DNA from 2 places in the Arthrobacter sp. Soil_C_60 genome. Region 2 is predicted to be linked to the other one. Evidence: predicted binding sites of a transcription regulator. Region 2 holds the regulator's gene; the other holds the start of a gene.
What was found. Region 2 encodes HrcA, which represses chaperone genes, less so after heat shock. Its sites were predicted from a motif close to TTNGCACTCGNNNNNNNCGAGTGCNAA; they were not measured.

Region 1: groES (co-chaperone GroES) is a predicted target of HrcA. The motif match lies at 1,801-1,827, and genes of this name have one in related genera.

The regions. Positions count from the first base shown of each region.
Region 1 is NZ_JBDGKM010000001.1:348,866-353,279, forward strand. Features, by position in the region: gene AC3A4M_RS01765 (ABC transporter permease) at 1-518, opposite strand, end outside; gene AC3A4M_RS01770 (siderophore ABC transporter substrate-binding protein) at 570-1,523, opposite strand; gene groES (co-chaperone GroES) at 1,967-2,263, shown strand; gene groL (chaperonin GroEL) at 2,327-3,937, shown strand; gene guaB (IMP dehydrogenase) at 4,220-4,414, shown strand, end outside.
Region 2 is NZ_JBDGKM010000004.1:194,834-199,247, forward strand. Features, by position in the region: gene AC3A4M_RS10610 (16S rRNA (uracil(1498)-N(3))-methyltransferase) at 1-203, opposite strand, end outside; gene dnaJ (molecular chaperone DnaJ) at 206-1,333, opposite strand; gene hrcA (heat-inducible transcriptional repressor HrcA) at 1,413-2,426, opposite strand; gene AC3A4M_RS10625 (DUF3097 domain-containing protein) at 2,608-3,450, shown strand; gene AC3A4M_RS10630 (DUF4870 domain-containing protein) at 3,587-4,009, shown strand; gene hemW (radical SAM family heme chaperone HemW) at 4,056-4,414, opposite strand, start outside.

The DNA of each region.
Region 1 (4,414 bases), on a different contig from region 2:
GCAATCACGCCGCCCAGCATGATGCCCACCAAGGGAACCAGCAGCGTGTTGCGCAGCGGTATCCGGCGCAGTACCAGCAGGAAGAGCGCGGTACCGGCGGCCGCGAAAACGGTGGCCGTGGACATCTTTGCCAGCAGGGAGGCGCCGGGGACGGCCACCGTGACCACGAGGATGCCCAGCGACGCGGATTCAACCGTGCCCACGGTGGAGGGTTCGACGAATTTGTTGCGCGCCATCAGCTGCATGATCAGGCCCGCAACGCTCATGGCCATGCCGGCCAGGATGACGGAGATGGTCCGCGGCACCCGGCTGATCCAGAAAATATCCCACGCCGTCTGGTCGCCCGCGAGCAGCGCGGGCAGCGAAACGTCGCTGACCCCAACAAACATGCTGGCAATCGCGAGGGCGATAACGGCGGCACCGGCCACCGCCAACTGGCCGCCGGAACCGCGCGGGCGTGCCGGAGCTACCCGGCCGGAGACTGCCGGGGTGGAGCGGGTCATCGTCGAGGAAGCCATGGTAGGTGTCTTCCGTTGCGGGCCGGATGCGTCGGCCCGCAACGGCATTGACTACTTGACCAGTGCGGCCTGTACGGCGCCGACCATGGAGTCGACGTTGTTCAGGCCGTAGCCCACCAGGTACCAGGAAGCGGAATCCAGGTAGGTGATGTTGTCGTTCTTGGCGGCGTCGGTGCCGGCGACCAGTTCGTTGTCCAGGACCGCGGCGGCGGCCTTGCCTGCAGCCTCGCCGACGGCCGCATCGCGGTCGATCACGAAGAGATGGGCCGGGTTCTTCTCGGCGATGTACTCGAAGGAGATGGCCTCGCCGTGGGAGCCTTCGGACTTGACGTCGGCAGCGGTCTCCACGCCCAGGACATCGTGGACGATGCCGAAGCGCGAACCGGCGCCATAGGCGGTGAGTTCGCCGCCGCTGGTCATCACCACCAGGCCGGTGCCGGCATCGGCAGCGGCCGCCTTGGTCTCCTCGATCTTGGTATCGATCGCGGCCAGCTGCTTCTCGACCTCGGCTTCCTTGCCGAAGATCTCGCCGAGCGTGGTGGAAACTTCCTTGAAGCTCTCCACCGGTGCGGCGGCATCAACGCTGAGGTCGATGGTCGGGGCGATCTTGCTCAGTTCCTCGTAGGCACCGGCGGTGCGGCCCGAAATGATGATCAGATCCGGAGCGCCTTCGCTGATCGCTTCGAAATCCGGTTCCTTCATGGAACCGATCTTGGTGACGGCATCCTCGCCGTACTTGGCCAGCGACGCCGGGTACTGCGCGGTCGGAGCGCCGTCAACCTCTACGCCGAGGGAATCCAGGCTGTCCATCGCGCCAAGGTCAAAGCTGTAGACGGTTTCCGGGTTGGCCGGAACCTCGGTGGAGCCCTGCGCATGCTCAGCCGTAATCGTCTCCGCGTTGGCGCCGGCGTCGGCTGCCCCGGCGTCCTGGCCGCAGGCGCTCAGCGCCAGCAGCGAGGCAACGGCCGAGACTGCCAGGAGGCGGGACTTCACTGACTTATTCATAAATGGCTCCAGGAAATTCGGGTGCTCGGGCACCTCCCGGTACCCGCCGCAATAGATCACAAAATGATTGGCTAATTCTTGCGCGCCTTCGAACCGTATCGGGTTAGGTTAGCCTTAGGCAACTTTCCTGCAGAAAAATGTCCTCAAGCAACAACGGCACCAAACAACGACGGCGGACGATGCCGTCCGGGTGCACTCCGGCTGGCGCTGGAACCGGTAGCGGGGCCGGTGGCACGAGCTGATGGCGGGGCTCGCGCAAGGGGGCGTTGCGACGCTTTTGGCACTCACCTTGACCGAGTGCTAATCCGGCACATAGAGTCTTATTAGCACTCTCCCCGTGCGGGTGCTAATTATTCAAGGAACCTCCTGCCGGCACCGCGACGACGGCAGAAAAGTCCTTGGCCAAAGAACCTATTCGTAGCTCATGCAAAGGAGAGAGCCGAGTGTCGGTCTCTATTAAGCCTCTTGAGGATCGTATTGTTGTCCGCCCGCTCGAAGCAGAGCAGACCACGGCTTCCGGCCTGGTCATCCCGGACACCGCCAAGGAAAAGCCGCAGGAAGGTGAAGTTGTCGCAGTAGGCCCCGGCCGCGTTGATGACAACGGAAACCGCGTCCCGGTCGATGTAGCCGAGGGCGACGTCGTTATCTACTCCAAGTACGGCGGAACCGAAGTCAAGCACAGCGGCCAGGAGTACCTCGTACTCTCCGCCCGCGACGTGCTGGCGATCGTCGTCAAGTAGTTTTCCGATGACCCCGGCCAGGCAACTGGCCGGGGTTTTTGGTCCAATAAGGAGAATTAATAAATGGCAAAGCAGTTGAAGTTTGACGATGCCGCCCGCAAAGCTCTGGAAGCCGGCGTCGACAAGCTGGCCAACACCGTCAAGGTGACTCTGGGCCCGCGCGGACGTAACGTCGTGCTGGACAAGAAGTGGGGCGCCCCCACTATCACCAACGACGGCGTGACCATCGCCCGCGAGGTCGAACTCGAGGATCCCTACGAGAACCTGGGTGCGCAGCTGGCCAAGGAAGTCGCCACCAAGACCAATGACGTCGCCGGTGACGGAACCACCACGGCGACCGTCCTGGCCCAGGCCCTGGTCAAGGAAGGCCTGCGCAATGTAGCCGCAGGCGCAGCCCCCGGCGCCCTCAAGCGCGGCATCGAGGTTGCTGTCGAGGCAGTCTCGGCACGTCTGCTGGAGAACGCCCGCGAGGTCGAGGGCAAGGTTGCCGAAGTGGCAACCATCTCGGCCCAGAGCCCCGAGGTCGGCGAGCTGCTGGCCAAGGCTTTCGAGCAGGTCGGCAAGGACGGCGTCATCACCATCGAGGAGGCCTCCGGTCTGCAGACCGAACTGGTCCTCACCGAAGGCATGCAGTTCGACAAGGGCTACCTGTCGCCGTACTTCGTCACCGACGCCGAACGCCAGGAAGCTGTCCTGGAAGACGCCATGATCCTGATCAACCAGGGAAAGATCTCCACGGTGCAGGAATTCCTGCCGCTGCTGGAGAAGGCGCTGCAGGCCGGCAAGCCGCTGTTCATCATCGCCGAAGACATCGACGGCGAAGCCCTGTCCACCCTCGTGGTCAACAAGATCCGCGGCACCCTGAATGTTGTTGCCGTCAAGGCTCCGGGCTTCGGCGACCGCCGCAAGGCCATGCTGCAGGACATTGCTACCCTGACCGGCGCCCAGGTTGTTTCTCCGGACCTCGGTCTGAAGCTGGACCAGGTCGGCCTGGAAGTTCTGGGTTCGGCACGCCGCATCACCGTGACCAAGGACGCCACCACCATCGTTGACGGTGCCGGCTCCGAATCCGATGTTGCAGACCGCGTCGCGCAGATCCGCGCCGAGATCGAGCGCACCGATTCCGATTGGGACCGTGAGAAGCTGCAGGAACGTCTGGCCAAGCTGGCCGGCGGCATCGGCGTTATCAAGGTCGGCGCAGCCACCGAAGTTGAGATGAAGGAAAAGAAGCACCGTATCGAGGACGCAGTGTCCTCCACGCGTGCTGCCCTGGAAGAGGGCATCGTGGCCGGCGGCGGTTCCGCACTGGTCCACGCAGCCCAGGCCCTGGACACCGATCCCAACGTTCTGGCTCTCGAAGGCGACGCAGCCACCGCCGTCGGACTTGTCCGCCGCGCGCTGGTCCAGCCGCTGCGCTGGATCGCCGAGAACGCCGGATACGAAGGCTTTGTCGTCGTGTCCAAGGTGGGCGAGCTTGAGGTCAACAACGGCTTCAACGCCGCCACCGGGAAGTACGAGGACCTGGTTGCTGCCGGCGTCATCGACCCGGTCAAGGTCACCCGTTCGGCGCTGGTCAACGCGGCATCCATTGCCGCGCTGGTCCTGACAACCGAAACTCTGGTCGTCGACAAGCCGGCCGAGGACGAGGACGCCCACGCAGGCCACAGCCACTAAGACCGCAGCCCCCGCGCTTCGGTCCCAGTAGCCGCAGAAGGGGATCCGGACAGTTCACACTGGCCGGGTCCCCTTCGCATTTAAGCCGTGAGGGTTGGACATTATTCACAGGCTGACCGACCCGAAGGCTTGGACGCCGTGAGTTAGTTCCACCACATGCGTGCGGGAACGAAATAGAGCCGGGTGGCAAATGGTTTTAGGATGTAACTATCCACCTCTGTACCGGTAACCCCCGCGACATTGGCCGCTCCCCATTCCGGTGTATCTCCGAAAGGCCGCACAGTGACTGAAGAATTTAACCCGTTCGCTTTCGAGGGCTTGACCTACGACGACGTGCTGCTGCTGCCCGGCCCGACAGATGTCATCCCTTCCGAGGCTGACACCAGCTCCCGGTTGTCCAAGCGCATTACGGTCCAGACCCCGCTGCTCTCGGCGGCCATGGATACCGTGACCGAGTCCCGGATGGCCATCGCGATG
Region 2 (4,414 bases):
ACGGTCAGGCTCTCCGTACCCGTCGAGACGACCGTTCCGGAAAGCCGCATGCCCCGTCCGTCCACGACGTCCACGCTCTCGCCGGGGCTCAGACGCTTAACCGCGACAGCATGCCTGGCCTCGGCACCGGTCAGGACGAATTCCTCACCGGATGCCACCTCCGCCAGTGCTCCAGGTTCGGTGAAGAAAACGGGATTGGTCACTGTTAGAGATTGCCGAGCTTGTCCCGCAGCCGGGCAAACACGCCGCTGCCGCTGCCCGCAAGCTTGCCCTCGGTGAACTGCTCGTCGCGCGACGCTGCCAGCTGGCGCAGCAGTTCCTCTTGCTCGGAATCGAGTCGGGTGGGCGTTTCCACGTGCACATGGACCTTCAGATCGCCGCGGCCGTAGCCCCGCAGATGCGTCACCCCAAGCCCCTTGAGGGTGATGACCTCGCCCGCCTGGGTACCAGGCTTGATGTTCAGCGACTGCGTCCCGTCGAACGTGTCCATGTCCACATCCGTACCGAGGGCCGCAGCCGTCATGGGTACCGCCATCGTCACATGGAGGTCGTCGCCCTCACGGATGAAATTCTTATCCAGGGCAACACGGATCTCGACGTAGAGGTCGCCCTGGGGGCCGCCTGCCGTACCTGATTCGCCCTGCCCGGCCAGCTGGATCCGGGTGCCCGTTCCGACACCTGCCGGAATTTTGATGGTCAGCGAGCGGCGGCTGCGGATGCGCCCCTCCCCATTACATTCGTTGCACGGGTCGGGAATGATCGTGCCGAAGCCCTGGCAGCTTCCGCAGGGAGCGGCGGTCATGACCTGCCCCAAGATGGAGCGGACGGCACGCTGTACCTGGCCCGAACCGCCGCAGATGTCGCAGGTCCGCGGGCTCGTGCCGGGACGGCAGCAGCTGCCGTCGCACGTGGGGCAAACGACGGCGGTGTCCACTTCGATCTTCTTATTGACGCCGAACACGGCATCTTTGAGATCGATGCGGACATTGATCAGTGCGTCCTGTCCGCGGCGCGTGCGCGAAGGCGGTCCGGCAGTGCCCTGCCCACCGAAGAAGGTTTCGAAAATATCCTGGAAGGCGAACCCAGCACCCGAATAGCCGCCGCCGAAGCCGCTGTCCGTGCCGTTCTCATTGCCTGTGGTGTCATATACCCGCCGCTTCTGCGGGTCCGACAGCACCTCGTACGCATGGCTGACCTGCTTGAACTGTTCCGCAGCCTCCGGCCCGGTGTTCACATCAGGGTGGAGCTTGCGAGCCAGTTTCCGATAGGCCTTCTTGATTTCCTCAGCAGTGGCATCGCGGCTGACACCGAGTACGTCGTAGTGGTTGCTCACCTTGTATTACTTCTCTTCCTGGGAATCGGTTGCGGACAGCGGCTCCCGCTGCCCATGTTGCTGCTTGTTGGCCGGCTGCCTATCCGGCAAGGATGCGTGACAAATAACGGGCTACGGCGCGGACGGCGGCCATAGTAGTTGGATAATCCATCCGGGTTGGACCGAGGATGCCCAGCTTGGCTGAAGAACCCGGACCATAGCCTGTTGCGACCACGGATGTTTCCACCAACGAACCGTACGGGTTCTCATGTCCAATGCGTACGGAAATCCCGCGGGCGTCCTGCTGCATCTCCGACAGCAGGCGGAGCAGGACCACCTGTTCCTCGAGCGCCTCGAGGATGGGTCCGATACTCAACGGGAAATCCATGGGGGAACGGGCCAAGTTGGCCGTGCCGGCCATGAGGATACGTTCCTCTTGTGTGGCTGCAGCAAGATTTTCCAAGGCCGCTGAAAGCGGTGGCACGATAGCCTCCGTGCCGGGTCTGACGTCTTTCAATCCGTTCCGCAGCAGCCCGCCCACCGAATCGAGGGGGTGCCCGGCCAATTCGGAGAGATAGGCCGATCGGAGGTCGGATAATTCTTCATCCGTGACGGGATCAGGCAGGGAAATGACCCGCTGCTCAACTTTCCCGTTGTCGGCAATCAGGACAACGAGGACCTGTTGCGGTGCGAGCAGGACAAACTCGATGTGCCTGGTGCAAGCACGCCCCAGCCGCGGATACTGGATTACGGCTACCTGATTGGTCAGCTGGGATAACAACCTCACGGTGCGATCCATGACATCATCCAGGTCGCCCGCGCTCTCGAGCAGGGCTTGGATGGCACGGCGTTCTGCGGAGGAGAGCGGTTTCACATCCGAAATCCGGTCGACGAAGAGCCGGTAGCCCTTGTCCGTTGGAATGCGGCCAGCGCTAGTGTGCGGAGCGACAATCAGGCCTTCTTCTTCCAGAGCAGCCATGTCGTTGCGGATTGTGGCCGAGGAAACACCTAAATGGTGGCGGTCAACCAGTGCTTTGGACCCCACGGGTTCGCGCGAATGCACGTAGTCTTCCACGATAGCGCGCAGCACCTCGAGCCGACGGCCTTCGCTCACTGGGCACCTCCTGATTTCGTACGGCTGCAGCAGACATGCCGGTTAGCACTCAACACGTCCAAGTGCTAAGTCTAATACCTTTGGCACGTTGTTAGCATTGTCAGGCTGCCATGCATCTATCGGCGGCTCCGCTGATCGCCAGCAGCTACCCGATAGCTGCGTGACCGAAGGACTACAACCGATGAGCAGCTACGGCTGGGGACCACAGGATCTATCCGCTCCGAAGTCGCGTCAGCTTCGCAAGGTCGGGGCCGAACCCGGGCTGGTACTGGAGGACGTCGAAAGCGGCTGGGTAGGTGCGGTGGTGCGCGTGGAGAAGTCCGGCGGGGTCCATCTGGTGTCGCTGGAGGACCGGCGGGGAAAGAAACGTTCCTTCCCCCTGGGCTTCGGCTTTCTGCTGGAAGGTGAACCCGTGGAGGTAGTTCCTGCCATGGCCGCTGCCGCCGTCGGACGTCCGCAGCGGACGGCCTCCGGATCGGTCAGAGTAGAAGGACTGCGCGCGCAGGTGGCCAAGGCCAGCCGGGTCTGGGTCGAAGGCAAGCACGATGCCGAACTCGTCGAGAAGGTGTGGGGCCACGATCTTCGGGTTGAAGGCATAGTCGTCGAGCCGCTCCACGGCGTGGATGACCTGGCTTCGGCGGTTACGGCGTTCAGTCCGGGGCCGCAGCGAAAACTGGGCATTCTGGTAGACCATCTGCTGCCCGACACCAAGGAGTGGCGTATTGCCCAGGCCGCCATGGCAGTTCCATCGGCACGCAACAACGTGCTGATTGTCGGTCACCCGTATGTGGATGTCTGGCAGGCCATTAAGCCGGCCGTCATCGGGCTGGAAAAATGGCCGGTGGTTCCGCGCGGAACCGATTGGAAAACCGGAATCCTCGCCGGCCTCGGGTGGCCCAACAAAACCCAGATCGACATCGCGGACGGGTGGAAGCGCTTGCTTGGCAGCGTCAACTCCTACGCGGACCTGGAACCGTCCCTGCTGGGACGCGTTGAAGAAGTCATCGATTTCCTCACCGCCTGAGGAATGCGCATTGCGGCAACCCCATTCTGCGCCGGAAGATTGACCCCAGTCCGGTGTTTACCGGTCATTGCGGCTAATCTTAGTTTCGTAGGTAAATAGCCATTAGAACGAAAACGAATTCCCTGAGGTAGGTCCTGTGTCAGACAACCCCGCGCGCAAGAAGCAACCGGATCGTCAACCGGCTCCCCGGACGCAGTATGAAAGCGCCTCTTCCTCAGCCCTGCCGCTGACGCCGTCCGAAGACCGTCAGTGGGCCACTCTGGCTCATTTCGGCGGCATCCTGGGCTGCTTTCCTTCGCTGGTGATCTACCTGATCTTCAAGGACCGCGGCCCCTTCACGGCCCAAGAGTCGAAGGAAGCCCTGAACTTCACACTTCCGCCAACGATCGTTGCTGTTATTGCCAACATCCTGATTCTGGTGCCTGTGATCAGCGGCTTCTTTGCCGTCATTGCAGCCGCAATCTGGGTCTTCCTCACGGTGTTCTCCGTGATGGCAGGCATCGCAGTCAACCGCGGCCGCCCCTACCGCTACTCGTTGAATCTGCGCCTGCTCAACTAGGCAGGCAGTCGGCGCGCCCAGAAAGGGCTAATCCACTATGTGCCTGTCAGTCTTCCAGCAGGCGGCGGACCACGGCGTCGGCAAGAAGCCTGCCCTGCAAGGTGAGCCGGACGGTGCCGGCGAAAGCCGCCGGTCCGTCCACTAGCCCGTCTGCGATCAGACCGGCTACCGCTTTCCGTCCCTGCGGGCCCAATTCCTGTGTCCGCAAACCGTCGATAATGCGGGTCTGAAGCATCACATGTTCCAGTTTGCGGGTCGCGGCGTCAAGGGTTTCCCGACCCGCCGCCGGAGAGACTCCCGTTGACAGACGTTGGCCGTAGGCGGCCGGATGCTTCACGTTCCACCAGCGGACGCCGCCCATGTGGGAGTGGGCCCCGGGGCCTGCACCCCACCAGTCATCACCAC